4 regions of the Rhodococcus globerulus genome follow, and region 3 is predicted to be linked to each of the others. Evidence: riboswitches for the same ligand, from Rfam matches in the RefSeq annotation. Region 3 holds a riboswitch; each other region holds the start of a gene.
What was found. A riboswitch is a leader RNA that binds a small molecule or an ion and turns the genes downstream of it on or off. The one in region 3 is predicted to bind cobalamin.
Positions count from the first base shown of each region.

Region 1: linked by a shared signal. The riboswitch ahead of cobN (cobaltochelatase subunit CobN) and the one ahead of KYT97_RS00615 (VWA domain-containing protein) in region 3 are both predicted to bind cobalamin.
Region 2: linked by a shared signal. The riboswitch ahead of KYT97_RS30410 (ABC transporter substrate-binding protein) and the one ahead of KYT97_RS00615 (VWA domain-containing protein) in region 3 are both predicted to bind cobalamin.
Region 4: linked by a shared signal. The riboswitch ahead of metE (5-methyltetrahydropteroyltriglutamate--homocysteine S-methyltransferase) and the one ahead of KYT97_RS00615 (VWA domain-containing protein) in region 3 are both predicted to bind cobalamin.

Region 1 is NZ_CP079698.1:991,371-999,244, forward strand. Features, by position in the region: gene KYT97_RS04415 (GMC oxidoreductase) at 1-801, shown strand, start outside; gene KYT97_RS04420 (hypothetical protein) at 808-1,608, opposite strand; gene cobN (cobaltochelatase subunit CobN) at 1,648-5,268, opposite strand; cobalamin riboswitch at 5,308-5,438, opposite strand; gene cobG (precorrin-3B synthase) at 5,490-6,632, shown strand; gene KYT97_RS04435 (precorrin-8X methylmutase) at 6,652-7,278, shown strand; gene cobJ (precorrin-3B C(17)-methyltransferase) at 7,275-7,874, shown strand, end outside.
Region 2 is NZ_CP079698.1:6,645,959-6,653,832, reverse strand. Features, by position in the region: gene KYT97_RS30425 (DNA alkylation repair protein) at 1-355, shown strand, start outside; gene KYT97_RS30420 (ABC transporter ATP-binding protein) at 303-1,100, opposite strand; gene KYT97_RS30415 (FecCD family ABC transporter permease) at 1,097-2,137, opposite strand; gene KYT97_RS30410 (ABC transporter substrate-binding protein) at 2,134-3,180, opposite strand; cobalamin riboswitch at 3,223-3,355, opposite strand; gene KYT97_RS30405 (3-deoxy-7-phosphoheptulonate synthase) at 3,590-4,678, shown strand; gene KYT97_RS30400 (sugar phosphate isomerase/epimerase family protein) at 4,733-5,536, opposite strand; gene KYT97_RS30395 (FAD-dependent oxidoreductase) at 5,533-7,260, opposite strand; gene KYT97_RS30390 (Gfo/Idh/MocA family protein) at 7,257-7,874, opposite strand, start outside.
Region 3 is NZ_CP079698.1:144,424-152,297, forward strand. Features, by position in the region: gene mqo (malate dehydrogenase (quinone)) at 1-1,391, shown strand, start outside; gene KYT97_RS00610 (GNAT family N-acetyltransferase) at 1,403-1,879, shown strand; adenosylcobalamin (AdoCbl) riboswitch at 1,932-2,078, shown strand; gene KYT97_RS00615 (VWA domain-containing protein) at 2,115-4,016, shown strand; gene cobO (cob(I)yrinic acid a,c-diamide adenosyltransferase) at 4,040-4,654, shown strand; gene KYT97_RS00625 (cobyrinic acid a,c-diamide synthase CobB) at 4,648-6,024, shown strand; gene KYT97_RS00630 (cobalamin biosynthesis protein) at 6,017-6,457, shown strand; gene cobA (uroporphyrinogen-III C-methyltransferase) at 6,454-7,680, shown strand; gene KYT97_RS00640 (MFS transporter) at 7,692-7,874, shown strand, end outside.
Region 4 is NZ_CP079698.1:6,660,780-6,668,653, forward strand. Features, by position in the region: gene KYT97_RS30455 (FAD-dependent oxidoreductase) at 1-396, opposite strand, end outside; gene KYT97_RS30460 (CGNR zinc finger domain-containing protein) at 444-989, opposite strand; gene KYT97_RS30465 (EamA family transporter) at 1,058-2,005, shown strand; gene KYT97_RS30470 (ABC transporter ATP-binding protein) at 2,051-2,989, shown strand; gene KYT97_RS30475 (ABC transporter permease) at 2,989-3,762, shown strand; gene KYT97_RS30480 (sensor histidine kinase) at 3,763-4,887, shown strand; gene KYT97_RS30485 (response regulator transcription factor) at 4,884-5,492, shown strand; gene KYT97_RS30490 (helix-turn-helix domain-containing protein) at 5,709-6,140, shown strand; cobalamin riboswitch at 6,249-6,457, shown strand; gene metE (5-methyltetrahydropteroyltriglutamate--homocysteine S-methyltransferase) at 6,594-7,874, shown strand, end outside.

The sequences.
Region 1 (7,874 bases), 850 kb from region 3:
GCTGAAGCCACGGGCAAGACCACGGTGTGCTTCGGGCATCAGGTGTTGAGCATCGGCCGCGAGAAGGACGGACGATACGTTGTCGACGTCGAATCGAGTGATCCTACCGGCGCCGTGCTGACCAGGCGCACCATTACGTGCGATCGTCTTTTTCTCGGCGCTGGGTCGATCGGAACGTCCGAACTGCTTGTCCGCGCTCAGGCGACCGGCGCCCTGCCGAAGCTCAACGAACACATCGGTAAAGGGTGGGGCACCAACGGCGACGGCGCGATGGTGCGATCCTTCGGGTTCAGCGACGGCTCAGCGCAGGCAGCACCTTCCGCATCGCGCATCGTCGACGAAACGGGACTGCCTCTGTCTCTCGAGAACTGGCATGCGGCAGGAGTTCCGGTGAACATCGGCATGCTTGCCAGCCTGGGTATGACCCTCGATCCGCAGCGCGCCGATTTCAGCTTCGACGCGCGCGCAGACCGTGTTGTTCTCAACTGGCCGCAAAATGGCAGCGCGGCCACGATCGAGGCCTTGCGAGCTGTGCAGAACAAAATGGCCTTTGCAGGTTCGACGCTGCCGTCGGCATTGCCGTTTTCGCAGGACGTCAACTGCTCGTTCACCGCGCATCCACTCGGCGGCGCAGTCTTGGGCAAAGCCACCGACGGTTACGGCCGGGTCAAGGGGTACGACGGTCTGTACGTCATGGACGGAGCGGCGATCCCCGGAAGCACAGGCACGGTCAATCCGTCGTTGACCATCACAGCTCTGGCCGAGCGAAACATCGCGGAGATCATCAACTCGAAGCGCTGAGGCGATCTATGTGCTGAAGGGATGGTCCCGGACCCCGATCAGCACACGGCAATCAGGTGAGATCAGCCAGAAATTGTTGTCAGCCTGGATTTCGAACAGCCCTTCATCGAGGCGGACCAGAGTCCGCGGGTCCCATTGCGCGAGGGACAGCCGAATTGTGGTGTCGACGTCGGAAGTCAGCGCATGGATACGCGCAAACGCCTGACGGACCCGCACCGTCAGATGCACCGATGCCGGGTCGAAGGTGTTGGCAAAGTCCTCCGCCAACACCGGCGGACCGATTTCCGGGCGTGGCACTCCCGGACCGCCATGACTACGACCCGAGAAACGCGACTTGACCCCGCTCTTGACCTGCTCCCACGTCCGCTCACGGTGGATCGTCGAATATCCCGTAATCGTGCCTCGATCGGGCGAGAGCACGACGTCGAAACCGTTGCGCGAGAGCCGCAGGTAACCGCCACTCGACGGTCTGCGGGCAGACTTCAGCAGGAAATCCTCGAGCATGTTGCGCAGTTGAAACTCCGCTGCCCGCTCGTCTCCGCCGTGGTGGTAGCGAAAGCTGTCCGTGGCGCGCACCGTAACCCGCACGTCGTGGACATCCTCGACCGAGATGTCGCCGACCGGCAAGTCTCGAGACATGCGGATGTGTTTGGCCGTGCCGTGTGGAACACCGACCGATTCAGGCGCGCCAGACTGCTCGGCCCGCAGAAATCCGTCACACTCGTCCGCGCGGCACCAACCGTCGACGTACTCGGTCTGGTTAGTGCAGCGGACGCCGTCCCGTCGGAAACGTGTGCAAACTGACATTCCGCCATTATGGGTCGAAGGACCGACAAACTCGGGTAACTACTCCCCTTCGAGCTCACCTTCAGTTTCGAGATACACCTGACGCAAACCGTCGAGCGTCTTCTGCTCCGGGTGCTCCCACATCTTGCGCTCAGCAGCTTCGAGAAGTCGTTCGGCGATACCGTGCAATGCCCACGGATTGGACTGCGTCATGAACTTCTGGTTCTGCTCGTCCAGGACGTAGGTTTCGGCCAGCTTCTCGTACATCCAGTCCGCAACAACATTGGTGGTGGCGTCGTATCCGAAGAGGTAGTCGACGGTGGCTGCCATTTCGAACGCACCCTTGTAGCCGTGACGGCGCATCGCGTCGAGCCACCGCGGATTGACAACGCGAGCGCGGAACACGCGCGCCGTTTCCTCCGAAAGTGTCCGTGTGCGAACCGATTCCGGGCGAGTGCTGTCGCCGATGTATGCCTCGGGCGACTTTCCGGTCAGCGCACGCACGGTTGCGACCATGCCGCCGTGGTACTGGAAATAGTCGTCGGAATCCGCGATGTCATGCTCACGCGTGTCAGTGTTCTTGGCCGCCACGTTGATTCGACGGTACGCGCTGCGCATGTCGTCGGCGGCGGGGATCCCGTCGAGGCCGCGGCCGTACGCAAAGCCGCCCCACGTGGTGTACACATCGGCCAGGTCGTCGTCGCCGCGCCACGTCTTGGAGTCGATGAGTTGCAGCAGACCAGCGCCGTAGGTTCCGGGCTTGGAGCCGAAAATACGCGTGGTTGCACGTCGCGCGTCTCCGTGTTCGGCGAGGTCTGCCTGGGCGTGGGCGCGGATGTAGTTCTGCTCATCCGTTTCGTCCAGCGCTGCGACCAACTGGACAGCGTCGTCGAGGAGCGCCAGGACGTGCGGGAACGCGTCGCGGAAGAAGCCGGAGATGCGGACTGTGACATCGATACGCGGGCGGCCGAGTTCTTCGAGGTCGATGACCTCGAGGTTGACGACGCGTCGGCTGGCTTCGTCCCAGACGGGGCGAACACCGAGGAGTGCAAACACTTCTGCGATGTCGTCGCCTGAGGTACGCATGGCGGCGGTACCCCACACGGACAGCCCCACCGAGCGCGGGTACTCGCCGTGATCGGCCAGGTAGCGCGCGGCGAGAGACTCCGCCATTGCCTGGCCGGTCTCCCACGCCAATCGCGAGGGAACTGCTTTGGGATCGACCGAGTAGAAGTTGCGACCAGTGGGGAGCACGTTGATCAATCCGCGCAGCGGTGAGCCACTCGGACCGGCCGCGATGAAACCGCCGTCGAGCGCGTGCAGGACCTGCTTGATCTCGTTGTTCGTCTGTCGCAGGCGCGGAACCACTTCAGTGGCGGCGAACTGAAGGATCTTCACGACGGTGAGGTCGTCGCTGAGTTCTTCTGCCGCAGCAGGATTCCACGCGGCTTCCGACATCGCGCGAACCAGAGCGTGCGCCTTTTCTTCGATGTCGTCGACGCGATTACGTGATTCGTCGCCGTCTTCGCTGAGTCCGAGAGCCTCGCGCAGACCTGGGACGCTCTGCTCGCCGCCCCACATCTGGCGTGCCCGCAGCATCGCGAGGACCAGTTCGATCTCGGCGTCGCCCTCGGGTGCGCGGCCGAGAATGTGCAGACCGTCGCGGATCTGGACGTCCTTGATCTCGCACAGCCAGCCGTCCACGTGCAGGAGCATGTCGTCGAACACGTCTTCTTCGGGACGTTCGGCAAGTCCGAGGTCGTGGTCCATCTTGGCGGCCCGCATCAGGGTCCAGATCTGCTGGCGGATGGCCGGGAGCTTGGACGGGTCCAGCGCGGAGATGTTGGAGTGCTCGTCGAGTAGTTGTTCGAGGCGGGAAATGTCGCCGTAGCTTTCGGCGCGGGCCATCGGTGGGATCAGGTGATCGACGAGCGTCGCGTGCGCCCGACGCTTTGCCTGGGTTCCCTCACCCGGGTCGTTGACCAGGAACGGGTAGATAAGGGGCAGGTCACCGAGAGCGGCGTCGGTGCCGCAGTTGCTGGACATGCCGAGCGTCTTGCCTGGCAGCCATTCGAGGTTTCCGTGCTTGCCCAGGTGAACAACCGCGTCGGCACCAAATCCGCCGTTATCCGGGGTTGCAGCGATCCAGCGGTACGCGGCGAGGTAGTGGTGGCTCGGTGGCAGATCAGGATCGTGGTAGATCGCGACAGGCTTTTCACCGAATCCCCGCGGCGGCTGGACCATGAGCACGATGTTGTTGAATCGCAGTGCCGCAATGACGATTTCGCCGTCCGGGTCCTGCGAGCGATCGACGTACAGCTCGCCGGGCGCTTCGCCCCAGTGCTCCTCGACACCACTGCGCAGATCTTCAGGCAGGGTGGCGAACCACTCGCGGTATCGCGCCGCCGAAATGCGGATCGGGTTGCCCTCGAGATGCTCGGCCGTGAGCCAGTCGGGATCCTGCCCGCCTGCGGCGATCAACGCGTGAATCAGCGCGTCGCCATCCTTGGCGGCCAACCCGGGAACCGAGTCCGGTCCGTCGGTGGGTCCGAGATCGTAACCAGCGCTACGCATTTCGGTGAGCAGGTCGATTGCGCTGGCAGGTGTATCGAGGCCAACGGCATTGCCGATGCGAGCGTGCTTGGTGGGGTAGGCCGACAGCATCAAGGCAACACGGCGCTCCGGCGTCGGAATATGACGCAACTTGCCGTGACGCACCGCGATGCCGGCCACGCGGGCTGCGCGCTCCGGATCAGGCATGTACGTGGACAGTCCGTCGGAATCGATTTCCTTGAACGAGAACGGCACCGTGATGATGCGTCCGTCGAATTCGGGGACCGCAACCTGCGTCGCGACATCGAGCGGCGACAATCCGTCGTCGTTGGCATCCCAGGTGGCGCGGCTGCTGGTCAGGCACAGTCCCTGCAAGATCGGAACGTCCAATGCGGCGAGTGCTGCCACGTCCCACGCTTCGTCGTCGCCGCCCGCGGATGCGGTGGCCGGCTTGGTTCCGCCGGCCGCGAGAACCGTCACGACCATGGCGTCGGCCCGGCGAAGTGTGGTCAGCAATTCGGCTTCGGCGCTGCGCAGCGAGGCGCAGTAGATCGGGAGCGCGGTGCCGCCGGCATCGGCAATCGCGTCGCAGAGCGCCTGGACGTAGCGGGTATTCCCGGCGAGGTGCTGGGCGCGGTAGTAGAGAACCGCGATGACGGGACCACTGTTGTCGCTGATGTCGGGGGCAAATTCAGCGATTCCCCACGACGGCAGCCGCGTCGGGGCCTCGAAGCCGTGACCGGTGAGCAGCACTGTGTCGGACAGGAAGTGGTGCAGCTGCGCCAGGTTGTCTGCGCCGCCCTCGGCCAGGTAATTGTGCGCTTCAGCCGCAACGCCCGGGGAGACAGTCGAGCACTCCATGAGGTCGGCATCAGGCGCGTGTTCGCCGCCGAGCACCACGACGGGCAGGCCACTGGCCAGGACCATGTCCAGACCGTCTTCCCAGCTCCGACGGCTGCCGAGGATGCGCACGATCACAAGATCGACGCCGTCGAGCAAGCCGGGTAGATCCTCGGAAACCAGCAGCCTGGAGGGGTTTGCCCAGCGATACGAAACGCCGTCTCCGTTGTCCTGGCTTGCGCGAGCGCTCAGCAGATCGGTGTCGGACGTCGAGAGCAGAAGAATCACAGGTGAAACCTTCCTGGGGTTTCGCGCCCCGTGAAAAAGATCTTTCATGGACAGCAGTTGAGGGTCTGACTCGTGTTTACGAACGGAAACACTTCCGCTTGTACACACTCACAGTGGCGCGACCGCACCGGAATCTCACCGGTTTCCTCACCTGCTGTCACTGGTTGACCGTGATGCTACCGGTCGCGGGTCCGTGCTCTGCACGGTCGTACCCTTGAACCATGTCCACAGACCGTTCTCAGCCAGACGCGTGCCCTGGAGCGCTGCAGGTCCACCAGGCCGCAGACGGCCCGTTGGCGCGCGTGCGCCTACCCGGCGGCGCTTTGGCTCCACACCAATTGCAAACGCTGGCCGAGGCTGCCCGCGACGTGGGCAACGGTCAGATGGAACTCACCTCACGTGGGAATATTCAGCTCCGAGCCGTCAAGGACCCCCGCGTATTCGCCGACCGGATCGCGTCCGCTGGTTTGCTCCCCTCGGCAACGCATGAGCGGGTTCGCAACATTCTGGCGTCGCCGCTGTCCGGCCGAATCGGGGGTGTCGCCGATGTGCGTGAGCTGGTTCGCACTCTTGACGCGGCGGTGCAGTCGGACCCCGCGTTGGCGCAGCTACCAGGACGAACACTGTTCACACTCGACGACGGCCGCGGCGACATCAGCGGTCTGCACGGCGATTTCGGACTGCACGCCCACAGCGAATCCGAGCACTCACTCGTCCTCGCGGGGCATCGCACGAACCACCTTGTCCATGTCGACGACGCTGTGCCGTTGCTCCTCGAGGCCGCGCACGCGTTCCTGAATCTTCGGGACAAGCACTGGCGACTGGCCGAAGTGCCAGACGGAATCGCTCGAACGATCGATCATCTGGGCCTTTCAGCGGAATTTGCCGGTGCCGTCGACCTCGCCCCGGATGCGGGGCCGTCGATCGGATGGCTCGAACAACGCGACGGAACCGTCGCATTAGGCGGCGGACTCCGCTTCGGACTCCTGGATGCACGACTCGCCGAATTCCTCGCCGCCATCGAAAAACCCGTGGTCGTGACGCCGTGGCGCTCGATCATGATCTTCGATCTCGACGAAGGCGCAGCCGAGCAGGTGGTGCGAGTTCTCGCTCCGATGGGCTTGATCTTCGACGAGAATTCGCCGTGGCTCGACGTCACAGCCTGCACCGGAAGCCCTGGATGCGAGAAGTCGCTCGCCGATGTCCGGGCGGACGCCATCGAAGCCGTCGAGCAGGGCTCACTACCGATCGAAGGCCGGCAGCACTGGGCGGGCTGTGACCGTTCCTGCGGGCGCCCCCGCGCGAAAGTAGCCGACGTGATTGCGACGACCGACGGTTACCGGGTGAATCAGACCGATCAGTGATACCTCTATCCTGTGCCCCATGATCGAGTACATCCGTGACGGCGCAGAAATTTATCGCCAGTCCTTTGCCACAATTCGGGCCGAAGCCGACCTGAGCCGTTTTCCGGCGGATGTCTCGCAAGCTGTTGTGCGGATGATCCATGCGAGTGGTCAGGTCGACCTGGTCGACGACATCGCGTTCACACCCAACGTCGTCACCGTCGCGAGGGCTGCCCTGCGAGCGGGTGCGCCGATCTTCTGTGATGCGAACATGGTCGCCGCCGGCATTACCCGTAAGCGTCTGCCCGCCGACAACGACGTGATCTGCACACTGCGCGATCCGCAGGTTCCCTTGCTGGCGAACACAATCGACAACACACGCTCTGCGGCGGCTATCGAACTGTGGGGCCCGAAACTCGAAGGCGCCGTGGTCGCGATCGGCAATGCGCCGACCGCGCTGTTCCATCTCCTCAACCTGATCGAGGCGGGCGGACCGCGGCCTGCTGCTATCGTCGGCGGACCCGTGGGATTCATCGGATCCGCAGAATCCAAAGAAGCGCTGATCGGACACCCCAGCGGCATAGACCATTTGATACTGAGAGGCCGACGCGGCGGCAGTGCCGTCACCGCGGCTGTCGTCAATGCGATTGCGAGCGAACAAGAATGAGCGAAGGCAAGTTGTGGGGAGTCGGCATCGGACCCGGCGATCCGGAGTTGGTGACCGTCAAAGCTGCCCGAGTGATCGGCGAGGCCGACGTCATCGCATTCCATTCCGCGCGGCACGGTAAGAGCATTTCCCGCGGGGTTGCTGCTCCGTACATGCGCGAGGGCCAGATCGAGGAACACCTCGTGTATCCCGTCACGACCGAAACCATCGACCATCCGGGTGGGTACCAGGGTGCGATGGACGAATTCTACGAAGCCGCAGCCGAAAGGTTGGCCGTCCACTTGACCGCCGGACGCACTGTGGCACTACTCGCCGCGGGCGACCCGCTGTTCTACAGCTCGTACATGCACATGCACAAACGCCTGGCGGATCGTTTCGAGGCCGAGGTCATCCCCGGTGTCACCTCCGTCAGTGCCGCGTCGGCCGCACTCGGAAAACCCCTGGTAGAAGGTGACGAAATCCTCACCATCCTGCCCGGGACCTTGCCGCAAGCGGAGCTCACGCGACGCTTGAAGGAAACAGACGCCGCAGCGATCCTCAAGTTGGGCCGCACCTTCCCACCGGTTCTGCGCTCACTCGAGGACGCCGGCCGACTC
Region 2 (7,874 bases), 240 kb from region 3:
ACCCACGGATATCGTGATCTCGGACTTTGTGATCGATCGCGACGCTGTCGATCTGGGCGGAGACATCGCATTCGGTTTTGCGGTGAGTAACAACGGCGGTGAGTCCGTGACTGTGGCAATCGACTACATCGTCCATCACGTCAAGGCCAACGGACTCACCAGTCCGAAGGTGTTCAAGCTGACCACGCGCTCTCTCGAGCCCGGTGCCAGCGCGAAGGTAGCCAAGCGGCATTCCTTCAAGCCGATCAGCACGCGGCGGTATTACGCCGGTACTCATTCCGTCGAGTTACAGATCAACGGAGTTACACAGGGTCTGAGATCTTTTCAGCTCCAAGTCGCTGCGGACGATAACTGACCGAGGGATAGCCGTCGTCGGGGTCGATCGTGACTTTTGCCCGGACTCGGTAGACCTGTTCGACCAGTTCCTCGGTCAGCACTTCGGTCGGTGTACCCGACGCAACCACCCGTCCGCGTTCGAGCACCACAAGACGGTCGCAGAACATCGCCGCCACGTTGAGGTCGTGCAGCGCAATGTAACTGGTCACCGGAAGCGTCGACACCAGTGACAGGATGTCGAGTTGGTGTGAGATGTCGAGGTGGTTGGTCGGCTCGTCGAGCAGCAGCACGTCCGGTTGCTGAGCCAGTGCGCGGGCGATCTGCGCGCGTTGGCGTTCCCCGCCGGACAGCGTGTGCCACAAGCGTCGTCGCATCGACGTCATGCCGGTATCGGCGAGTGCCTGGTCTATTGCGTCGTCGTCGGCTTCCTCGCCGGAACCGAACAGTGTGCGGTGTGGAATGCGGCCGAGCCTCACGACGTCGAGCACGCTGATGTCGACCTCGGTGTGGGCGTGCTGATCGACCACCGCGATCTTCCGGGCAACGGTGCGTCGGCGAACGTTGCTGATGCTGGTGCCGCCCAGCGTGACATCGCCCGAGTCAGGAGACGTGACTCCAGCCAGGATGCTGATGAGTGATGACTTCCCGGACCCGTTGGGGCCGAGGATCCCGATGGTGTCACCCGGTTGCGCAGCGACGCTCACCCGATCGAGGATCAGGTTCTTTCCGCGATGCCACACGATGTCGTGTGCCGCGAGGCTCATGCGCTTCTCCTCATTCGGAACAGGATGACAGCAAATGCGGGGACGCCGATCAAAGCCGTCACAACACCGACCGGAATCTCCTGGGGCGCAAACGCAGTACGCGCGATGGCATCCACCCACACCATGAAAATCGCACCGATCAGCGCCGTGGCAGGGAGTAAACGGCTGTGTCTCGAACCGACCAGAAACCGGGCCGCATGCGGAAGCACCAGTCCCACAAAACCTATCGCCCCCGCAGCGCTGACCAGTGCGGCCGTGATCAGCGCTGTGATGGTGAGAAGGAGTAGCCGAACGCGCTGCACCGGGATTCCGAGCGTCGCGGCGGCGTTGTTGCCGAAAGTGAAGGCGTCCAACGCCGGTGCCTGGACGAGACACACAAGGATTCCGACGGCTACCACTGCGCCACACAGAACTACGTCCGTCCAGCCGGCACCGGCCAACGAACCGAGAAGCCAGAACAAGACGCCTCGAGTCTGCTCGGCGTCGGCGGAGGAAATGACGATGAACGACGTGAGTGCCGAGAACAATTGTGTGCCTGCAACACCTGCCAAGACCACGCGGGACGTGCCACCGCCTGCGCCCGCAGCAAGCAGCATCACCAGGCCGAACGAGACGACGGCCCCGGCAAATGCACCGGCGGACAGCGAGATAACGCCGCCGCCGATGCCGAGCACCGCGATCATCACCGCACCGGTCGAAGCCCCGGACGAAATTCCGAGAACAAAAGGATCGGCCAGTGGATTACGGAGCAGCGACTGCATGATGACGCCGCACAATGCGAGCCCAGCACCGCACACTGCAGCCAAGAGTGTTCGGGGAAGCCGCAATTCCCAGACTATGCCGTCCTTGATGCGGCTGACGCCGGACGATCCGACACCCCAATGCTCGAGCACCACGGCGTAGACGTCGCGAACCGACAGATTGGCCGGGCCGATCGTGATCGCCAGCGCGATCGAGAATCCGAGAACCACCAAACCGATCAGGAACAGCACTCCCAGAGTTGACCGGGATTCGAGACGCGCAGTGCGCGTGCTCAATTGGCCAAGCCCCAGTCACGCAGCGCGGTAGCGGTCTTCTCGACACCATCGATCGTGCGGATCGAGGGGTTGAGATCGGCGCCGTTCACAACGATGTACTTCTTGTCCTGCACAGCTTGCAGACGCGAGGTGACAGGGTTGGATTCGAGGAAAGCGATCTTGCTGGCCAGAGCGTCACCGTCGATACTGCGCCGACTCAGGTCCGCGAGCACCAAGGCCGTTGGGTTGCGATCGAGGATGGTTTCCCAACTGACCTGGGGCCATTCGTCCGTCGTATCGGCGAAGATGTTCTCCGCGCCAACAGATTCCGTGATAATTCCGGACGAGCCACAGCAACCAGCCATGTACGGAGTCATGGTGTCGGCAAACCAGAATGCGAGTGAGACCCCGGACGCATCGACGGAATCGGACGCTTTCGCGAATCGATCCTGTAGTTCGGCGACAAACTGTTCGCCTCGATCACGCACGTCGAAAATTGCTGCCAAGTCCCGGATTTCCTGGTAGACAGTCTCGATCTTCAACGGTTCGGTGCGAGCGCCGTCCGCATTCGACGCCGAGGACACCTTGCCGTCGCAGCCGTTGTCGGTGGGCGAGAGGTACGTCGGCACGCCGAGCGCGGCGAACTGATCTCGGCTCGCGACGCCGCCGTCGGCAATCGTGGAGGCAAACGAGGCCGACACGAAATCGGGCTCCGTGTCGAGGACAACCTCGAACGACGGTTTGTTGTCGGCAAGGCGCGGGACTCGATTGTTGTCAACTGCGAGGTTCTCGCGAACGGGATCGGTCCACGTCGCGGTGCCAACCATGCGGTCTGCAAGACCGAGGGACAGCAGGATCTCCGTTGAGCCTTGGTTGAGGGAGACCGCACGTGTCGGTGGTGCGTCGATAGTGACCTGTTGACCACAATTGTCGATGGTCAGGGGGTAGTTGGACGAGCTGGCGTCACTCGCGGTGACGGAGTCGTCGGAGGCGCCGCAGCCGGCCAGACCAAACTCGAGAGCCGAGGTGGCAACAACTGCTGAGGTGAAGCGCATAAAACGCATGAAGAGGGAACTCCTTGCTCAGGGCTCGATCGCGGAGCCGAGAATTCGCCGTGCTCGATCAGCGAGTATCCGGACTTCGATCCCTCGAGAAGGTTCGTCACCGTTGCGCGTCAGCCCTGGACTTGCACCAGGTTCCCTCGCCGATCGTGGCCGCACGAACGGCCACGTCAACCATAACGAGGTGCTGGTTTCTCCTCGCAAACACAGGGGTGGAATTGACCTCGTCAGCACTCGAGGTATCGTGGCCGACATGCAGCGCGTCTATTTCTGGTTTAGCAGGCCGGCCCCGGGTGGGCCTGCCGGCGTAACCACGCGCTGACAACCTCCACCCAAGAGCCGGATTACAGACCGGCTCGCTGGAGTTCACTTCATCTCTGGGGTCGGCCTGAGAACAGGAAACCGAAACCCCATGACTGTCACCATCGACACCACAGCCACATCGGACAGCCTCGACGATCAGCGCACTGTCAGTATCAGTCCGCTGGTTTCGCCGGCGACCGTCCGAGCTCAGCACGCACCCGACGAGGTCGCGGCCGCAACCGTGCGGACCGGCCGTGCCGACACGATCAACATCCTCAACGGTGACGACGACCGTTTGATCGTTGTTGTCGGACCGTGCTCGGTACACGATCCGGAAGCTGCGATGGACTACGCCCGCCGGTTGTCTGCCAAGGCCGAAGAACTGCGGGACGACCTGCACATCGTCATGCGGGTCTACTTCGAAAAGCCGCGCACCACGCTGGGTTGGAAGGGCCTGCTCAACGATCCCCACCTCGACGGCACCTACGACGTGAACACCGGACTTGGTATCGGCCGCAAGTTGCTGCTCGACGTGTCGAGCCTCGGTCTGCCCGTCGGCTGTGAATTCCTCGACCCGATCATGCCGCAGTACATCGCGGACCTGGTCAGCTACGGCGCGATCGGCGCTCGGACCGCTGCGAGCCAGGTTCACCGTCAGCTGTGCAGTGCACTGTCCATGCCGGTCGGCATCAAGAACTCCACCGAAGGTGACGTGCAGGTAGCCGTCGACGGTACCCGCGCTGCGGCAGCGAGCCACGTGTTCCCCGGCACCGACCTCGACGGTCAGGCCGCCTTGATCCGTACGGCTGGTAACCCCGACTGCCACGTCATCCTGCGCGGTGGCAGCGATGGACCGAACTACGACGCCGAGACGGTCGCGGATACCCTTGCCCGCCTGCGCAAGTCGAACCTGCCCGAGCGTGTGGTCATCGACGCGAGCCACGGCAACAGCAGCAAGGACCACGAGCGTCAGGTCATCGTCCTCGACGACATCGCAGCTCGTCTCGCCGGCGGTGAGCAGGGAATCGCGGGTGTCATGTTGGAGAGCTTCATCGAGGCCGGTCGTCAGGACCTGACCTTGGGCAAGGCGGACGAACTCACCTACGGTCAGTCCATCACCGACGCATGCATCGACTGGTCCACAACGGCAGCGCAGTTGGACCGTCTGGCGCAGGCCGTTGCCAGCCGTAGGGGCTGACGCCCCCGTGCGCCTTTCTGGTAGCGCCGACTACCAAAAAGGCGCACAGGGCCGCTAGGCCAGTACTTCTCGCGTGGCCGTGACCAGGCGTTCGAGCCAGGCGTCGGTGCCGACGGCCTGACGTAGCGGTTCGTTGGGCAATTCGATGCTGACCGGCAGTCCGGCAGGCAGGGTCGACCAGATGTCGGCCAGGGCGATGCCGCCGGTGCCGGGCACCAGACGCTCTTCGCGGGCGTGAAGGATCAGTTCTGCGTCATCCGTAGGAGCGGGGGTCGAACCGTCGCACATCTGGGCGTAGTGCAGCCACTCGCGCGGGATGGACGCAAGATCTTCCAGCGTTGTCGCCGAGCGGTCGGTGTGGAGTGCGTCGACCAGGACACTACGAGCCGGACCGTCTGCCGCCGAGACGATCTCGATGGCAGCACGCGCATCGGGCACCGCAGTCCACGGCATGAATTCGAGCGAGGCGACGATGCCGTAGTTCGCGCACAGTTCCGCGAGGCGGGCATAAGAGTCCGTGAGCCGAGCGCGGTCGCGGTCGTCGCCGCCCACCAGAACGGCCTTGGCTCCGAGCTGTGCCCCCGCTTCGAGAAGCGGAACGTAGTCGGCGGGGTCGAAGTCGGCTGCAAGACGGATGATTTCGAGGTCGAATACCTCAACGGGTGAATCATCCAGTCGACGCACCAGTTCGTCCAACGACTGCTTGTCCTCGTGCAGAGGGTAGGCCGTCGTACCTGGTGCCGCAGGCATCAGGCGGATGCCGATGGTGTCGAAGCCGTGTTTTTCCGCCAAGTCGACGTGCTGCATCGGTGCGGTATCGAGCACTGTGAGGGCTGCCAGTCCGAGTGAGAGTGTCATGCGTGCGCTCCAACTGTCTTGGCTCCGGCCAGTTCCCGACCTGCCAGGTAACCGAACGTCATAGCCGGGCCGAGGTTGATGCCGCCGGACGGGTAGTGCCCGCCCATCACGCTGGCCTGATCGACGCCGACGGCGAGCAATCCCTCGATGGGGCGGTCGTTGTCATCGAGAACCTGCGACGACGAGTCGGTGACAAGCCCGGCGAAGGTACCGAAACTGCCCGGCACCACCTTTACCGCGTAGTACGGACCCTTCTGTAAGGGCGCGAGCGACGGGTTCGGCCAGGGGTTGTCGGTATCGCCGGATCCCCGGTTGAACGGCGTTGTGCCGCGACCGAACTCGGGGTCTTCACCGGCCACGGCCCCGACATTGAATGCCTCGATTGTCTTTTCCAACTGCGTCGGATCAACGCCGATCTTCTCCGCCAGTTCGCGAACAGTGCGACCCCGTGTGAGGTATCCCGAGCGCAGGTACGGCTGGATCGGGATCGGCAGGGGCTTGGCCATGCCCAGCGGGAGGTAGCGCACGTACTGCTGGTCGGCAATCAACCACGAGCACACTTCTTCGCTCTCGGGAACCTGCTCGACCATCGCGAGGGTGTAGTCGTGGTAGCCGAGTGCTTCGTTGACAAAACGCTTGCCGTTCGCGAGAACTCCGATGACACCGGGCTTTCCGCGGTCGAGGATGTGCGGGAACACACCTTCCTTGCCGTTGCGGTAACGAACGATGGAGACGGGGCAGTACGCGACGGGGGAGGCAAGAGTGCGGTCGAGGCGACCACCCACGGATTCGCCGAGGGTGATGCCGTCGCCGGTGGTTGTCTTCGGAGTGAGTGACCAGTGCTCGTTTCCGGTGGGAGTACGGGGGAACAGTTCACGTCGGCGGTCGATGTCCTGGGCGAAGCCGCCGGTGGCCAGTACGACGCCGCGCGTGGCAGTCACCGAGTACGCACCATCCGGGCCTTCGAGGCGGACACCGACAACGCGACCGTCATCGTCAGTCTGCAGCGATGTTGCCGACGTTTTCACCCGAATCTCGACGCCGAGATCGAGCGCTGAGCGAAGCATCATGCCGACAAGCGCAGTGCCGTTGACGAGTTGCTGGCCACGACGCTTGGTGGCGAGATCGAACATGTGCTTTGTCACGCGAACACCACAGTGCACAAATGCTTTCGGCGATCGAGTCGAATGCAGGAATGCCTGCAGGTCGGGGCCGGCCATGATGCCCATGCCGAGGAATGACGTCTCGTACAACTGTCGACGTAGCAGCGCCGCGACGTCGGGTCCGAGCTTTCGCAAGCTCACCGGTTTCGGTCCGACGGAACGATGACCCGTGCCGGCTCCCGGTGTGTCGCCGTGAATGTCGGCGATCCTGGCTCCGGCAACGAACTTCAGTGCAGTCTTGCGTTCGAAGAACTCGACCATCTCCGGTGCGCCGTCGAGGAGTGCATCCACCTTGGCGGCGTCGAAGTTGTCGCCGAGTCGGTTCTCCAGATATGCCCGCGGCGCCGAACGATCCTCGACAACCCCATCGGCGATGGCAAACATGTTGCGCGGGGTCCACATCCACCCGCCTGACCAGGCCGTTGCGCCGCCGCAGGTGTCGGCCTTCTCGACAACGAGTACCGACGCGCCGCCATGTGCTGCGGCAATTGCTGTGGAAAGCCCGCCTGCGCCAGAGCCCACGACAACTACGTCGTAGGTGAGGGGGGTACTGCTACTCATTTCTGCTCCTTGGCAGTTGTTGCGAGAGTCGGTGTCGATGTCAGCTCGACAACCTTGCCCGTTCGTGACGATTCGTAGATTGCGGCGATGATGGCAAGTGATGCGCGGGCGTCCCGGCCGGTGACGGCGGGTTCGCGCCCGGTCAGGACGGCGTCGGCGAAGTCCTGAACCTGCAAGGTGTGGAAATCGGTGAGTGCCGCATTGACCGCTCCCACATCGAGATTGGCGTCTATGTCGGCGGAATACGGCGACTGGAACTCGACTTCGCCCGGTACGGTCCAGATTTCGTTGACACCCTCGTGCCCTTCAGGGAACTCGAGGACGCTGGCGATGGCACCGGTGCGCCCGATCACCGAGACGCGGTTGCCCAGGTTGTGATTGGCGCCGGTAGTCGCGGTGACGGTGGCGGTGCCGCCCGAAGCAAAGGAAATTACAGCTGACGCACTGTCCTCGGTCTCGATGTGCTCACCGTGGGTGTGGGTGCGGATGAAGCCGCTGACCGAGACGGCCTCGCCCATGAACCAGGCCAGCATGTCGATCTGGTGCACCGCCTGCGTCATGAGCACGCCACCGCCGTCGGTGTCCCAGCGTCCGCGCCACGCGTCGGCCGAGTA
Region 3 (7,874 bases):
AGAGCAGCGACCCGTGGAACAACGCGGGAACCGGTCACTCCGCGCTCTGTGAGCTCAACTACACCCCCGAGAACTCGGACGGCACGGTCGACATCAAGAAGGCCGTCAACGTCAACGAGCAGTTCCAGGTGTCCCGGCAGTTCTGGGCACACGCTGTCGAGCAGGGCGTGTTGACGCAGCCCAAGGAATTCATCAACCCCATCGCGCACGTGAGCTTCGTTCACGGCGAGGCAAACGCCAAGTACCTGCGTGCCCGCTACGACGCACTTGTCGGCCACCCGCTCTTCCGTGGCATGGAGTACATCGACGATCCGGCCGAGTTCACCAAGCGCCTGCCGCTGATGGCAAAGGGCCGCGACTTCTCGGATCCCATCGCCCTCAACTGGAGCCAGGACGGCACCGACGTCGACTTCGGAGCGCTCACCAAGCAGCTCGTCGGCTACATCGGCAAGACCGGCGGCAACATGTACTTCGGTCACGAGGTCACCAACCTCACCCAGAACTCCGACAAGACGTGGACCGTCAAGGTCACCAACCGTCGCACCGGTGAAAAGCGCGTCGTGCGTTCACGATTCGTGTTCGTCGGAGCCGGTGGCGGCGCTCTGCACCTGCTGCAGAAGTCGGGCATCAAGGAAGCCAAGGGCTTCGGCGGTTTCCCCGTCAGCGGCGCGTTCCTGCGATGCACCAACCCTGAGCTGATCGACCAGCACAGCGCCAAGGTCTACGGCAAAGCTGCCGTCGGCGCTCCGCCCATGTCGGTTCCGCACCTCGACACGCGTGTCATCGGCAACAAGCCAGGCCTGCTGTTCGGACCGTACGCCGGCTGGTCGCCCAAGTTCCTCAAGCAGGGTCGCTTCACGGACTTGCCCGGTTCGGTCAAGCCCAACAACATCCTCTCGATGCTCGGCGTCGGCGTCAGCGAACTCGGTCTGGTCAAGTACCTGGTCAGTGAGCTCACCAAGAGCGAAACCGGACGCATCTGGGATCTGCGTGAATTTGCGCCCAAGGCGGAGACCAAGGACTGGGAGCTCATCACCGCAGGCCAGCGTGTCCAGGTGATTCGCCGGGCCAAGGGCAAGGGCGGCGTCCTCGAATTCGGTACCGCCGTGGTGGCTGCCGAAGACGGAAGCATTGCCGGACTGCTCGGTGCGTCACCAGGCGCGTCGACGGCTGTTCCCGCGATGCTCGACGTGCTCGAGCGCTGCTTCCCGACCGAATTCCAGGGCTGGAAGGGCAAGCTGCGCGAGATGGTTCCGTCCATCGGCGTCAAGCTCACCGACAACGAAGGACTTTTCAACCAGGTCTGGGATTGGTCCTCGAAGGTGCTCGAGCTCGATTCCTCGGCGTCAACCGATTCTCTTCCGGTCGCGGAGACCGCTGCAACTGTGTGATAGTCGCAACCATGACGGCAACAGCAGCATTGAAGCGTTCATGGGCACTCGACCTCGACAACAAGACTTTCTACGAGTTGTTGAAGCTTCGGGTAGAAGTATTTGTCGTCGAGCAGGCCTGCCCGTACCCCGAGTTGGACGGGCGGGACCTGCTGACGGAAACCCGCCATTTCTGGCTGGAGCAGGACGGCGAGGTGGTGTGCACTCTGCGCCTCCTCGAAGAGCACGACGACGGCACGAAGAGCTTCCGAATCGGTCGACTCTGCACGTCACGTGAAGCACGCGGACAGGGCCATACGACGCGATTGCTGCAAGCTGCGCTGGCCGAAGTGGGCGAAGCGCCGTGCCGCATCAACGCTCAGACCTATCTGGTCGACATGTACAGCAAGCACGGCTTCAAAGCTGACGGCGAAGAATTTATCGAGGACGGTATTCCGCACACCCCGATGCGCCGCGGTGGCGGCGAGGCGTTTGTGCTTGCCAGCTGAAACGCAGTCATACACCCGACCCAGTCGGCTCACGCAATTGTGGGCCGACTAGGGTTTTTTCGATACCGAATGCTCGCGGGGAAGTCCTGTTCGATTCAGGTGCGGTCCCGCCACTGTAAAGATCTCACGAGATCTCAGCCAGATTGCCGCGACGTTCGGATGAAGCCAAGTTCTCGGCGAGGAAACCGAGAGGTGGAGGGATGTCGACGTGCGTGTAGAAGACGATCAGGCAGCGGTGGCGGGTTTCCCGTTCAGCGCGGTAGTAGGCCAGGACCAACTGCGATTGGCGTTGATCCTGTGCGCCGTACACCCCGGAATCGGTGGCGTGCTGGTTCGCGGTGAAAAGGGCACGGCAAAATCCACCGTCGTTCGAGCCTTGACGGCTTTGCTACCGGCTGTCGACGACGCCGGTGTGACGCGTCCGGCCAGGCTGGTCGAACTGCCCGTCGGGGCGACGGAGGACCGCGTGATCGGCTCGATCGACCTCGAGAAGGTATTACGCGACGGTGAGCGCGCCTTCCAGCCCGGACTCCTGGCCGCGGCGCATCAGGGGGTTCTGTACGTCGACGAAGTGAATCTCCTGCACGACCACCTGGTGGACGTTCTTCTCGACGCGGCCGCGATGGGCCGAGTGCATGTCGAGCGGGACGGAATTTCGCACTCCCACGCCGCGAAGTTCGTCCTCGTCGGAACAATGAATCCCGAAGAGGGAGAACTGCGTCCACAGCTGCTGGATCGTTTTGGTCTGGCGGTCGACGTGTCGGCGTCTCGCGACGTGGATGTGCGGATGGAGGTAGTGCGACGACGCCTCGACTACGAGCGCGATCCACAGGCGTTTGCCCGCAGGTATGCGCCGGCCGATCAGGAACTCGCCGCCGAAATCCTTTCTGCGCGTGACAAACTGGATGGCGTGGAGCTGAGCAACCGCGAACTTCGGCGCATCGCGTCGCTGTGCGCGTCGTTCGACGTGGACGGTATGCGCGCCGATCTTGTTCTCGCCCGTACTGCCACCGCTCATGCTGCCTGGCGTGGCGGCAGCGAGGTCGCCGAGGAAGACGTACGAGTCGCAGCGGAACTGACACTGCCGCACCGCCGCCGTCGCGATCCCTTCGACGAGCCGGGCCTCGATCAGCAGCAACTCGACGACGCGATGGATCGTGCAGACGAGGATGCTCGGGCCGGCGAGCCTGAACCACCCGAGAATCCTGAAGGCGGCGAACCTGACGGCGATGAACCCGATGACGGGGGCCCTGATGATGACGGCCCCGACGATGATGGGCCGCAAGACGATCCGGACGGTCCGGGCGGGGGAGTTCGCGCCACCGATCGACCGTCTGCGCCGCCGAGCAGTGCGTTCAAGGCCAAACTTCTCGAAGTTCCTGGTGTCGGTGAGGGTGCGCCAGGCCGGCGTTCGCGCTCCACGTCGTCGCGTGGACGCGTCGTGCGGTCCACCACCGACCGCGGGCACGGTCTGCACCTGACGAGCACGGTGTTTGCCGCTGCGGAATCGCAGATTGCGCGGGGCCGGACGGAGGGCCGTCTGCGGTTGGCGCCGGCCGACCTGCGAGGCGCGATTCGTGAAGGGCGCGAGGGCAATCTGATCGTGTTCGTGGTGGACGCGTCGGGGTCGATGGCGGCGCGCGACCGGCTCTCCGCTGTGACGGGCGCCGTTGTCTCGCTCCTGCGCGACGCTTACCAGCGCCGCGACAAGGTGGCCGTTATCACCGTCCGGGGCCGCGAAGCCGAACTGGTTCTGCCGCCGACGTCGTCCGTGGACATCGCTGTTCGCCGGTTGCAGTCCATGCGAACAGGTGGCAAATCACCACTCGCAGAAGGCTTCTTGCGTGCCCGTGAGGTGATTCTGCGTGAGCGGCTCAGGGATCCGCAGCGCCGCGCGCTCATGGTTGCGCTGACAGACGGGCGTGCCACCGGCGGCAAGGACGCGCTGCACCGCGCTCGCGTTGCCGCGCACTTACTGGCCGATGCATCGGTCGCTTCGATCGTCGTGGACTGCGAAACCGGGCTCGTCCGTTTGGGGTTGGCCGCCGAATTGGCCCGAGAACTACGAGGTGGATGCGTCCGCCTTGCCGAATTGTCAGCTCAGCAGGTCGCGGGTGTCGTCCGCGCCGCCGCCTAACGTTTTCATTTCAGGAGATCACCATGCCTAAAGGCGTTCCCGACACTGTCCCCGACGACGGATTGACCACACGTCAGCGTCGCAACGCGCCGGTGCTTGCCGTCCACACCGGACCGGGAAAGGGCAAGTCCACCGCAGCATTCGGGATGGCGCTGCGTGCCTGGAACCAGGGATTCGACATCGGCGTCTTCCAGTTCGTGAAGAGCGCAAAGTGGAAAGTCGGCGAGGAAGCCGCCTTCCGCGCACTCGGAAACCTGCACGACGAGAGTGGCGTCGGCGGTCCGGTGCAGTGGCACAAGATGGGTGAGGGCTGGTCGTGGACTCGTAAAGCGGGTAGCGAGGAAGACCATGCGGCAGCAGCTGCGGAGGGATGGCAGGAGATCGCCCGTCGCCTCGCCGACGAAACGCACCGTTTCTACGTCCTCGACGAGTTCACCTATCCGCTCAAATGGGGATGGGTCGACGTCGACGAGGTTGTGCAGACCCTGCGTGATCGGCCGGGAAATCAGCATGTGGTGATCACCGGCCGTGACGCGCCGCAGGCGTTGATCGACGCAGCCGACCTGGTGACCGAGATGACCAAGATCAAGCACCCGATGGACGCCGGCCGAAAGGGCCAGCGAGGCATCGAATGGTGAGTTCGTCCACTCCCGCCGTTGTTATCGCCGCACCCGCATCGGGTAGCGGAAAGACCACGGTGGCAACGGGATTGATCGGTGCACTCCGGCGATCCGGCAGCAGTGTTGCACCGTTCAAGGTTGGTCCGGATTACATCGACCCGGGCTATCACGGACTTGCGGCGGGAAGGCCGGGTCGCAACCTCGACACGGTGCTCGTCGGCGAAGAACGCATCGCTCCGCTCTATCAGCACGGCACCGCCGACTGCGATATCGCGGTGGTCGAAGGCGTCATGGGCCTCTTCGACGGCAAGATCGACGAAGCCAATGCGCAGGCATCCGCAGAAGGGTCGACGGCGCAGGTGGCCGTGGTTCTGGGGGCACCGGTTGTTCTGGTCATCGACGCTCGCGGCCACAGCCAGAGCCTGGCCGCCGTGTTGCACGGCTTTGCCACCTACGACGCTAGTGTGCGGATCGGCGGCGTCATCCTCAACCGCGTCGGCAGCGCCCGGCACGAGCAGGTTCTGCGCCACGCGTGCGACAAAGTGGGGATACCGGTACTCGGGGTTGTTCCGCGCCTGGCCGAACTGGAAGTGCCGTCGCGTCACCTGGGGTTGATTCCGGCTGCCGAGCACGGCACCGCGGCAGTCGCCGCCGTGGACGCGATGTCGGAGTTGATCGCAACTCACGTCGATCTCGGCGCGGTGCGCGCATTGGCCGCATCGAATGTTGTTGCACCTGTGTGGGATCCAGTACAGGAAGTGGGGGAGCATCGCAGCTCGCGGCCCGTGGTGGCAATGGCGGGCGGGCCTGCCTTCACCTTCGGGTACGCCGAACATCGTGAACTTCTCAGTGCCGCAGGCGCGGACGTGCAGGTCTTCGATCCGCTGCGCGACGAATTGCCCTCCGGTACTGCCGCGTTGGTCCTTCCCGGCGGATTTCCGGAGGAGCATGCCGTTGACCTCGCGTCGAATACTGTTCTGCTGGCGCAGGTTCGAGAGCTGGCCGCCGGCGGAGCACCGATCCACGCCGAGTGCGCGGGACTGCTCTACCTCGCCCGCAGCCTCGACGGTCATGCCATGGCCGGAGTTGTCGGCGTCGACGCCGTTTTCGGTAAACGACTCACACTCGGTTATCGGGAGGCGGTGGCGTTGACGGACTCGAGTCTCTTTGCGGCGGGTTCGCGTGTCGCCGGGCACGAATTTCACCGAACGTCTCTCGTCAGTGCCGACGCCGACGGGTGCGCAACCGCATGGGGTTGGCGACCGTGGGACGGCGGCGCAGTGCGCGAGGGATTTGTCAACGGTGGAGTTCACGCGTCGTATCTCCACACACACCCGGCGGGTCAGCCCGAGTCGATCGCCACCTTTGTCGAGGCCGCGCGTGGCTGAGGTCTATGTCGGACTCGGGTTCACTACATCTGCCTCTGCTGTCGAGATCGTCGACGCTGTGCGAGGGATACTGCCGCAGGGCGCGACGCTCGTTGGTCTTGCCACCGCCGCGGTCAAAGCCTCCGCCCCGGCGCTGATCGACGCCGCGCAGATCCTGTCAGTCGATGTCGCGGCGTTCACGTCGGAAGAACTTGCAGCCGTGAACGTTCCGTCACCGTCAGCGCGCGTAGAGCAGGCTGTCGGCACTGCGAGCGTTGCCGAGGCGGCAGCGATCCTGGCTACCGGTCACGGACAGTTGACAGTAGGTAAGACCTCGACCGGTGCGGTGACAGTAGCCGTGGCCAGTAAAGTTCCCCCAGCGAGCGCAGGTTTTCCCGCGAGCACAGCTTTTCCAGCGAGCACAAAGATCGACGATGAAATGGAGTGCGAGTGAGCGAGCCCACCGCAGACGAGACCAACTACCTGGTCGGACTCAACCTGACCGATCGACGCGTTGTCGTATTCGGCGGCGGGACGGTCGCTCAGCGCCGCCTCGGCCTGCTGGTCGCGTCGGGCGCGGCAGTTCACGTGATCAGCCGCGAGGTCACGCCGGCAGTCGAGGGCATGGCAACGGCAGGGCAGATCACACTCGAGCTGCGTCCGTACCAGGAGGGTGACCTCGAGGGTGCCTGGTACGCAATCGCGTCGACCGACGAGCCGGAGACCAATGCGGCGATCGTCGCGGAAGCGGAGCGTCATCGAGTCTTCTGTGTCCGCGCGGACAACGCCAAGCACGGCACTGCCGTCACACCCGCAAGTGCCGAGTACGACGGTATGAGCATCGGCGTCCTGGCCGGCGGCGATCATCGTCGTTCGGCAGCCGTCCGTACCGCGGTGGTCGAAGGTCTGCAGTCCGGTGTCCTCGCGGATACGGCCGAACCGGCGGCGCCTGGCGTTGCACTGGTCGGCGGTGGGCCAGGTGACCCGGATCTGATCACGGTGCGCGGTCGACGGTTGCTGGCCCGCGCCGACGTTGTTGTTGCCGACCGCTTGGCGCCGCCGGAGTTGCTGGCTGAGCTCGGTCCTGATGTCGAGGTCATCGACGCCGCGAAGATTCCGTACGGCCGGGCCATGGCGCAGGAAGCCATCAACGCTGCGCTGATCGACAACGCGAAGGCCGGAAAGTTCGTCGTGCGGCTCAAGGGCGGTGACCCCTACGTCTTCGGTCGTGGCTACGAAGAACTCGAAGCGTGTGCCGCAGCCGGTGTTCCGGTGACCGTAGTGCCCGGAATCACGAGTGCCATTTCCGTACCGTCGGCAGCCGGCATTCCCGTCACGCATCGCGGTGTCACGCACGAGTTTGTAGTCGTGAGTGGGCACGTTGCTCCGAATCATCCGGATTCGCTGGTCGACTGGTCGGCTTTGGCGAAGCTGCGCGGCACGATCGTGCTGCTCATGGCCGTCGAACGCATTGATCAGTTCGCGGCTGCACTCATCGAGGGTGGGCGTGCCGCGAGCACTCCGGTCACGGTGATCCAGGAGGGCACACTACGTACGCAGCGTGAGTTGCGGGCCGATCTGGCGACCGTTGCTCAGCGCGTCAAGGACGAAGAGATCAAGCCCCCGGCCATCATCGTGATCGGACCGGTGGCGGGCTTTTCCGTCAACGCTGGGTAACGTGAAGTCTTGTGTCTGATTCCCCAAAATCTGAAACCGCTCAATCCGCGGCCCCAGCGGTCAATGCGCCGGTAGCGACCCGAGTCATCGGACTCGCCATCATCGTCCTGAGCGGTTTGCAGATGATGGTGGTGCTCGACGGCACCGTCGCCAACCTTGCGCTTGCGCCGCTTCAGGCTGATCTCGGCCTCAGC
Region 4 (7,874 bases), 220 kb from region 3:
TCCACCCACATCGATCCCTGTGACTGCACCGCCGAGCCGTAAGGTCACCGGTTCCGGAAGCGCTGTGCGGAGAACATCGACCAGATCGCCGCGGTGCATGGCGACAAAACTGCCGTGCAGCGCACGGAATCTCTCCTCACTCGTCCGCATCAACCACCGACCCTGGCGATTGCGTATTCCGCCCACCCAACCTGGGGCGGCTCTGCTCCGGATCTCATCGCCCACTCCAAGGTGATCGAGTGCGGCAAGTGCGTTCGGCCACAACGTGATTCCGGCGCCAACCTCGGCAAGAACCGGCGTTTGCTCGAACACCGTGACCGACCAGCCCGCATTCGCAAGCGCCAGCGCCGTTGCCAAGCCTCCGATACCGCCTCCGATAATTCCCGCTGTATGCATCGTCGATCCCTTCAGATTCGATTAGCACGGTTGTCCGGATATACCTGTCAGCCAACGGATTTTCGCGCACGATATGCCGCGACATTAGCCCTGTTCCCACAGTTTCCGGTGTCGCAGTATCGCTTCGAGCGATTGCGCGACAGATCCACGAATACTGCGTCACAATCAGGAGCGGTACACCACTGCAGACGCGAGAACTCCCCAGTGCGGATCAGATCGAGCACACCCATCGCCGCTTCGGCGGCCATCCGATCGACGAGGGGCGCATCGTCCGCCGTGACGTGCAGATGCCACCCGAGATCGTCGTGCCGGGCGAGTCTCGGCTGCGCTCCCGATTCGGCCAGCAGCGTGTTCACCACCGCGACGGCGTCGTCTACTTCGGTCACTTCCCAGAACTGTCGCAGACGTGGACGTAGCGTCCGCACCGCATCGAGTTCGCTCTGCGTGCCGTCGCGTCGCCCGGTCCACTTGTCCGTATCGAGAAATCGAGTCAGTTCTTCCTGATCAGGCAGAAGTTCGCCGCCTCCTCGAGCAGTGTTCACCAACGACGCAGCGAAGACGAGCGCCGATTCCGTGTCATCAGCAAAATTCACTTTGACTCCTGAGCATTGTCAACCTAGTGTCATCATCGTAATCGCTTTTACTCCTGACGGGTGACGACGTGAACTCTCGCAACGGCTTGATCTTCGCTCTACTGTCCGCTGCGACCTTCGGCGTCTCCGGCCCCTTCGCCAAATCTCTCATCGAATCCGGTTGGTCGCCGGGAGGCGCGGTGTTCGCGCGCGTTGCCGGCGGCGCACTCGTGATGATGGTGATTGCACTGGGAACCCAGTGGCGTCGTATGCGGCAAGTGACGGCCCACACGCGAACGGTATTACTGTACGGAGTGTTCGCAATATCCGGAGTGCAGTTGTGTTTCTTCAATGCGGTGCAACATCTTTCGGTCGGCGTTGCGCTTCTTCTCGAGTACCTGGCCCCCATCATCGTCATCGGATGGGTGTGGATCACCAAGGGCGCACGGCCGAGCGTGCAGACACTTCTGGGAGCAGCGATCGCCCTGGTAGGCGCGGCCGTGGTCATCGATGTCTTCGGCTCGGCAGAGATCAGTGCCGTCGGCGTCGCTTGGGGACTGGCAGCAGCTGCCTGTCTCGCAGTGTATTTCGTAATTTCCGAACGGGCCGACGGCGATCTGCACCCTGTTGTGCTCGCAGCGTCCGGGCTGACTGTCAGCGCAGTGCTCATCGGACTACTCGGAGTGATCGGCGCACTCCCCCTTGCATTCTCGTCGTCGAACACCGTCGTGGCAGGCCATTCTGTGGGAGTGTGGCTGCCGATAGTGATTCTGGTCGTCGTCAGTACCGTCATCGCCTATCTCACCGGCATCGCCGCGATCACGTTGTTGGGACCCACAATCGGGTCGCTCGTAGCCCTCACCGAGGTCCTGTGCGCAGTGATCGCAGCCTGGATACTTGTCGGCGAATCCATCACCGTCATCCAAGGCATCGGCGGCGCAGCGATTATCGTCGGCCTGGTACTCGCCCGCCTCGGCCAGCAGCCACCGAAACCCGCGACTGCCAAACCAATGACAAATGTCATGGCCGAAGAATGACGGATCGACGAGGGCTCCCCTGCCGAAAACCGGCAGATTCGAGGTATGACCTCAGCACAGGCACTGCATCCACCCGTTGACGGACGAGCACACGACGCCATTCGATTGACCGGACTTCACAAGCGCTTCGGCGATGTGGGCGCAGTCAACGGCATCGACCTGAGTATTCGCCCCGGTGAAATAGTGGCGTTTCTCGGCCCGAACGGCGCCGGAAAAACCACCACCATCGACTTGATTCTCGGCCTGTCGAAGCCGACATCCGGTGACGTGAGCGTCTTCGGGATGGCGCCGCGCGCAGCGATAGCCCGCGGACTGGTCTCCGCGGTCATGCAGAGCGGCGGACTACTCAAAGAACTGACAGTTGCCGAGACGGTGCAACTGACGGCGAGTCTGTACGCACACCCTCGCCCCGTCGACGAAGTCCTGCGCCGCGCCGGAATCCTCGACATCGCCGGCCGACTCGTCAGCAAGTGCTCCGGCGGGCAACAGCAGCGCCTGAGATTTGCGATGGCCCTCCTGTCGGACCCGAGACTTCTCATCCTCGACGAACCGACCACCGGCATGGATGTCGAAGGGCGCCGGGACTTCTGGTCGGCCATCCGAGCCGACGCGGATCAAGGACGCACCGTTCTGTTTGCGACGCACTACCTCGAAGAAGCCGACGTCTACGCCGACCGCATCATTCTGGTCCGGCAAGGAACTATCGTGGCCGACGGAACCACCGCCGAGGTCAAAGCCATGGCGTCCGGACGAACCCTGCACGCGCGGGTTCCTGGCCTGACCGACGAACTTCTACGCGCGATCCCGCACTCGGATGCCGTCGAACTGCGCGGCGAGGCACTGACGGTGCACTCAGGCAACACCGATGCCGTCGCACGGTTCCTCCTGAACAACACAGCGGCCCGCGATCTCGAAATCGTCTCGCGCGGACTCGAAGACGCCTTCATCGCACTCACGTCGAACAACTCCGAAGGACAGAAGTGATGACCACTGCAACAGAACGAACCGTCGTACCACTGGGCGGGTTCAACACGACCTTGCTGCGTTTGGAACTGCGTCGCCTGACCCGTAATCGGCGCACGATGCTCTTCACACTTGTCATGCCGGTGGTCTTCTACCTGGTCTTCGGGTTGGGGCAAAGCGACGACGCTCATGACATCGGGCACGGCAACGTCGCGGCGTACATCATGATCAGCATGGCGTTGTACGGCGCGATGCTCGCAACCACCAGCGGCGGCGCGATGGTGTCGATCGAGCGAGCATCCGGGTGGAGCAGGCAACTTCGGCTGACACCGTTGACTCCGGTCGCCTACATCGCCGTCAAATTGATCATGGCCATGCTGCTCGGTCTCGCGTCGATCCTCGTTGTCTATGTTGTCGGCTCGTTCACCTCTGCTCAGATGGACGGATCATTGTGGTTCACAACGGCATTGATCGCTTGGCTCGGATCGTCGATCTTCGCGGCCTTCGGCCTGTTCATGGGATACCTGCTGCCGAGTGAGAACGTCATGCAACTGCTCGGTCCCGGGCTCGCACTGCTGGCATTCGGCGGCGGTCTGTTTGTTCCGCTCCAGGATGGTTCGGTGTGGGCGACCATCGCTCAATTCACTCCGATGTTCGGCATCAACGCGCTGGCGCACGCGCCGCTGACCGGCAATAGCGTCCACTGGACGTGGATCGTCAATATTCTGGTGTGGTTCGCCGTCTTCGCTGCCGGAGCGATCTGGCGGTTCCAACAAGATACGGAGCGTGTGTAGTTGTCGGAGACCACTCGCCCAATCGATTCCGCCGCGATGCCGCGACGGAATCGTTTCGGCATTCTGTTTGCCGCCGTGTGGATGATTTTTCTCGGTGGTCCCCTCATCGAGGGATGGAACCTTCGCGACGAATTACGCGGCTGGGCAGGGATTCTTGCGACGCTTACCTTCGGCGCTCTCTACCTCTACACCTTTGCCCGGGTACAGCAGCGCCGTCTCACCCTCAGCGGGGAACCGACAGTTCGCCGCGCGGTACTCACGTTGGCCGGTCTGACTGCACTCGCTGCTGTGATCATCGTCAGTGTCGGGCCGACCGGTCTCGCAACTGCGCCCTACCTCGCGGTCACGGCCGTCACAATGCTTCCGACCGTGGCCGGCGGCATTCTCACCTTGGCCATTGCCGCTTCGGTGGAAATCGTCAGTGTCAGCGCCGGATGGGGAAACTATTCGGGCCTGTCACTCGGAGTGTGCGCCGCCGCGTTTGCCACGTGGGGCGTCATGTCCCTCATCAGACGCAATATTGCGATGGTCCACGAACGAGAAGAACAGGAACTGCGTGCCGTCATGGAAGAACGCGCTCGAATGGCGCGCGATCTCCATGACATCCTCGGACATTCGCTCACCGTCATCACCGTCAAAGCCGAACTGGCCAACCGATTGTTGGACGTCGACGTCGAGCGAGCTCGCAGTGAACTCGACGATCTCGAACGGCTTTCCCGAGACGCTTTGGCTGATGTGCGCTCGGCCGTGGACGGCTTTCGAACCATCTCACTTCCCGTCGAGATCGCCCGTGCCCGGGAGGCTCTCCGTGCCGCCGGCATCGAAGATCATTCCCCGAACAGTACCGAAATGGTCCCGCGACACTTGCGGGAGTTGTTTGCCTGGACAGTTCGGGAAGGTGTCACCAACGTCGTACGTCACAGCGCCGCAACACAATGCACCATCACCATCGACGAGAAGAGCGTCGAAATTGTCGACGACGGGATCTCCGGTGAGAATACGACGATCGGCAACGGGTTGACCGGACTGCGTGAACGCGCCGCAGCGGCGGGAGCCCGCCTGACCATCAACAGCGCCGCGCACCAGGGCTTTTCACTGCAGGTCCATGAACAGGAGAACACGTGAGCATTCGGCTACTACTCGCCGACGACCAGGCATTGGTTCGCGGCGCCCTGGCGGCGCTCCTCGATCTCGAAACCGATCTGACCGTGGTCGCGGAAGTTGGTCGAGGCGACGAGGTTGTTGCGGCAGCTATGGAACACCGCCCCGACGTTGCGCTACTGGACGTGGAGATGCCGGGGATGGACGGGATCGCTGCCACGTCGGCGTTGCTGGAAGCGCTCCCACAGACACGCGTGCTGATCGTGACAACCTTCGGGCGGCCAGGATTTCTTCGCAAGGCAATGCACGCCGGGGCCACCGGTTTTGTCGTCAAGGACACCCCGGCGCGGCAACTCGCCGACGCGGTGCGACGCGTTCATGCGGGGTTGCGCGTCGTAGATCCCACGTTGGCGGCAGACAGCCTTGTCAGCGGCGAATCTCCGCTGACCGACCGCGAAACCGAAGTACTGCGCGCCGCGAAGGCCGGCGCACCCGTTGCAGCTATCGCCGCCGAGCTATTCCTGTCAGCCGGCACCGTTCGCAATCACCTGTCGTCCGCGATGGGGAAGACCGGTGGTGCAACGCGCGGAGAATCTGCCCGAATCGCCGAATCCAACGGTTGGTTATAAGAAGAGCAGGGTCCCCACATAGAGTCCCGTATCCGGCAATTCCGTCGCAATTAATGCCAATCCCTCTCCCGCCTGCAGTTCTGACGCAAATCTTCACGTATCCTGTTACCTGGTTCCACAGCAACACGTTGCGGAACCAAGTAGCGGAGTACCGACCCACCTTTGGTTACCTACCAGTTATCAGATGGTTGAGCGGACAACACAGGGGGAAGGCTCATGGCGAGATTCAGCCAACGATTGAATGCGCTGTTCGAGTCCGCCCCCAATCACGTCACCAACGCCATGGTTGTGCGCAGCATGACCGAAGACGGTTGTCGCATCTCGACTCCCTACTTGTCGCAACTCCGCACGGGTGTCCGAACCAATCCCTCACCCGAAGTTGTCTCCGCCCTCGCCCGATTCTTCGAAGTGACTCCGGACTATTTTTTCAACCCCGACCAAGAAGTGCCATTTCTTGCAAGCGGCGATTCCGACCATATTCTGCTCGCACAGCTTCACAATGATCGCCTACGCAATCTCACGTCCCGGGTCGTCGACCTTTCTCCGGCATCACAGGCCCTGCTTGTCGAAATGGCAGAAAATCTCCGATCATCGGAAAATCTTCCCCGCGTCCCTCCCGACTCCAACTCGTACTCGTGGCGCGCCTAGCCCGTCGACCGAAGGCATACAGGCACTCCTTTTCCTGCTCCGACGCTCGTGGCCCTATGCTGGGCAACGCAGCTGGTTCGCCCGGCGCGGTCATGAGGAGCCCCGAAGACCGTTCCTGGCGTCGAAGCTCCGTCAGCCCAGGCTGACGGAGTGAGAGGGAACCCGGTGAAAATCCGGGACTGTCCCGCAGCGGTAAGCAGGAACGACCGCCGTCTACATGCACTGGGCATCTTGCCTGGGAAGCGACGGCCAGTAGGTTCGATCACCACGATCGAGAGCCCGCGAGTCCGAAGACCTGCCGACTGTGTCGGGCACGCCGTGCCCGACGGTCCACCGCCTCGTGGAATGGGCGCGTAGATCTCGAGAAGTGGTCGCATGTTTGATCGCGGCCTCATGAGGTGTACCCGTCTGCCGGCAGTGGCCATCAGTGCAATGGCAATCTGGAGAAACTCCGTGACAACAACATTCACCGCGACCGTGCTGGGCTCTCCGCGCATCGGTCCTCATCGCGAACTCAAGCGGGCCATCGAAAGCTACTGGGCGGGGCGTATCGACGCCGACGCCTTGGCGCGAGTAGCTCGTGACCTCCGTCGGCAGGGCTTGGCCGACCTTCGTGACCAGGGTCTCGACTCCATCCCGGTCAACACTTTTTCCTTCTACGACCAGATGCTCGACACGGCAGTGCTTCTCGGGGCGTTGCCCGAGCGGGTCGCCTCCGTCGCCGATCCGTTGGACCGCTATTTTGCGGCCGCACGCGGCACCGACACCATCGCACCGCTCGAGATGACGAAGTGGTTCGATACCAATTACCACTATCTGGTCCCCGAGATTTCACCGTCGACGACTTTCGCGCTCGACGCCTCCAAGGTGCTCGGCGAACTGGCGGAAGCACTCACCGACGGAATTCCCGCTCGCCCGGTTGTTATCGGACCCGTCACGTTCCTTCTCCTCTCGAAGGCTGTCGGAACCGAAGAACCTCTTCTGACGCGGATCGATGAACTGGTTCCGCTGTACGCGGACCTTCTCGGCAAGCTCGCCGAAGCCGGGGCCACGTGGGTACAGATCGACGAACCGGCGCTCGTCGGCGACCGCACCGACGAGGAGATCGAGGCCGCGCGGTCGCTCTACGAACAGCTTTCACTGTTGTCGAACCGACCGGCAATTTTGCTGGCGTCGTACTTCGGCTCGTTGGGCGATGCACTGCCCGCCCTGGCGTCCACCGCAGTCGACGGTTTTGCGATCGACCTTGTCGCAGGACATGATTCGATAGGTTCCGTCTCAGACCTCGCCCGAAAATTGGTAGTCGCCGGAGTTGTCGACGGTCGTAACATCTGGCGAACGGACCTGGATTCGGCGCTGTCCACGCTTGGCGGGTTGCTCGGCAGCGTCGAGAGGCTTGCCGTCTCCACGTCGTGCTCACTCCTGCACGTTCCGTACTCGCTCTCGCAGGAACCTGATCTCGACAAAGCCCTTCGCTCCTGGCTTGCATTCGGCGCCGAAAAGGTGCGGGAAGTGGCAACACTTGCCACCGCACTGACCCAGGGTCGCGAATCCGTCGAGGACGAATTCGGCCTCGCTCGCGCCGCCGCGTCGACTCGCAGGGACGACAAGCGACTCAACGACGCACGCGTGCGTGGGCGTCTTGAAGCCGTGCTGAATTCGGCGACCAACCGCGCACCGGCAGCAGAGCGCCGTAAAGCTCAGGCCGAATTGCTGTCGCTTCCTCCCCTTCCG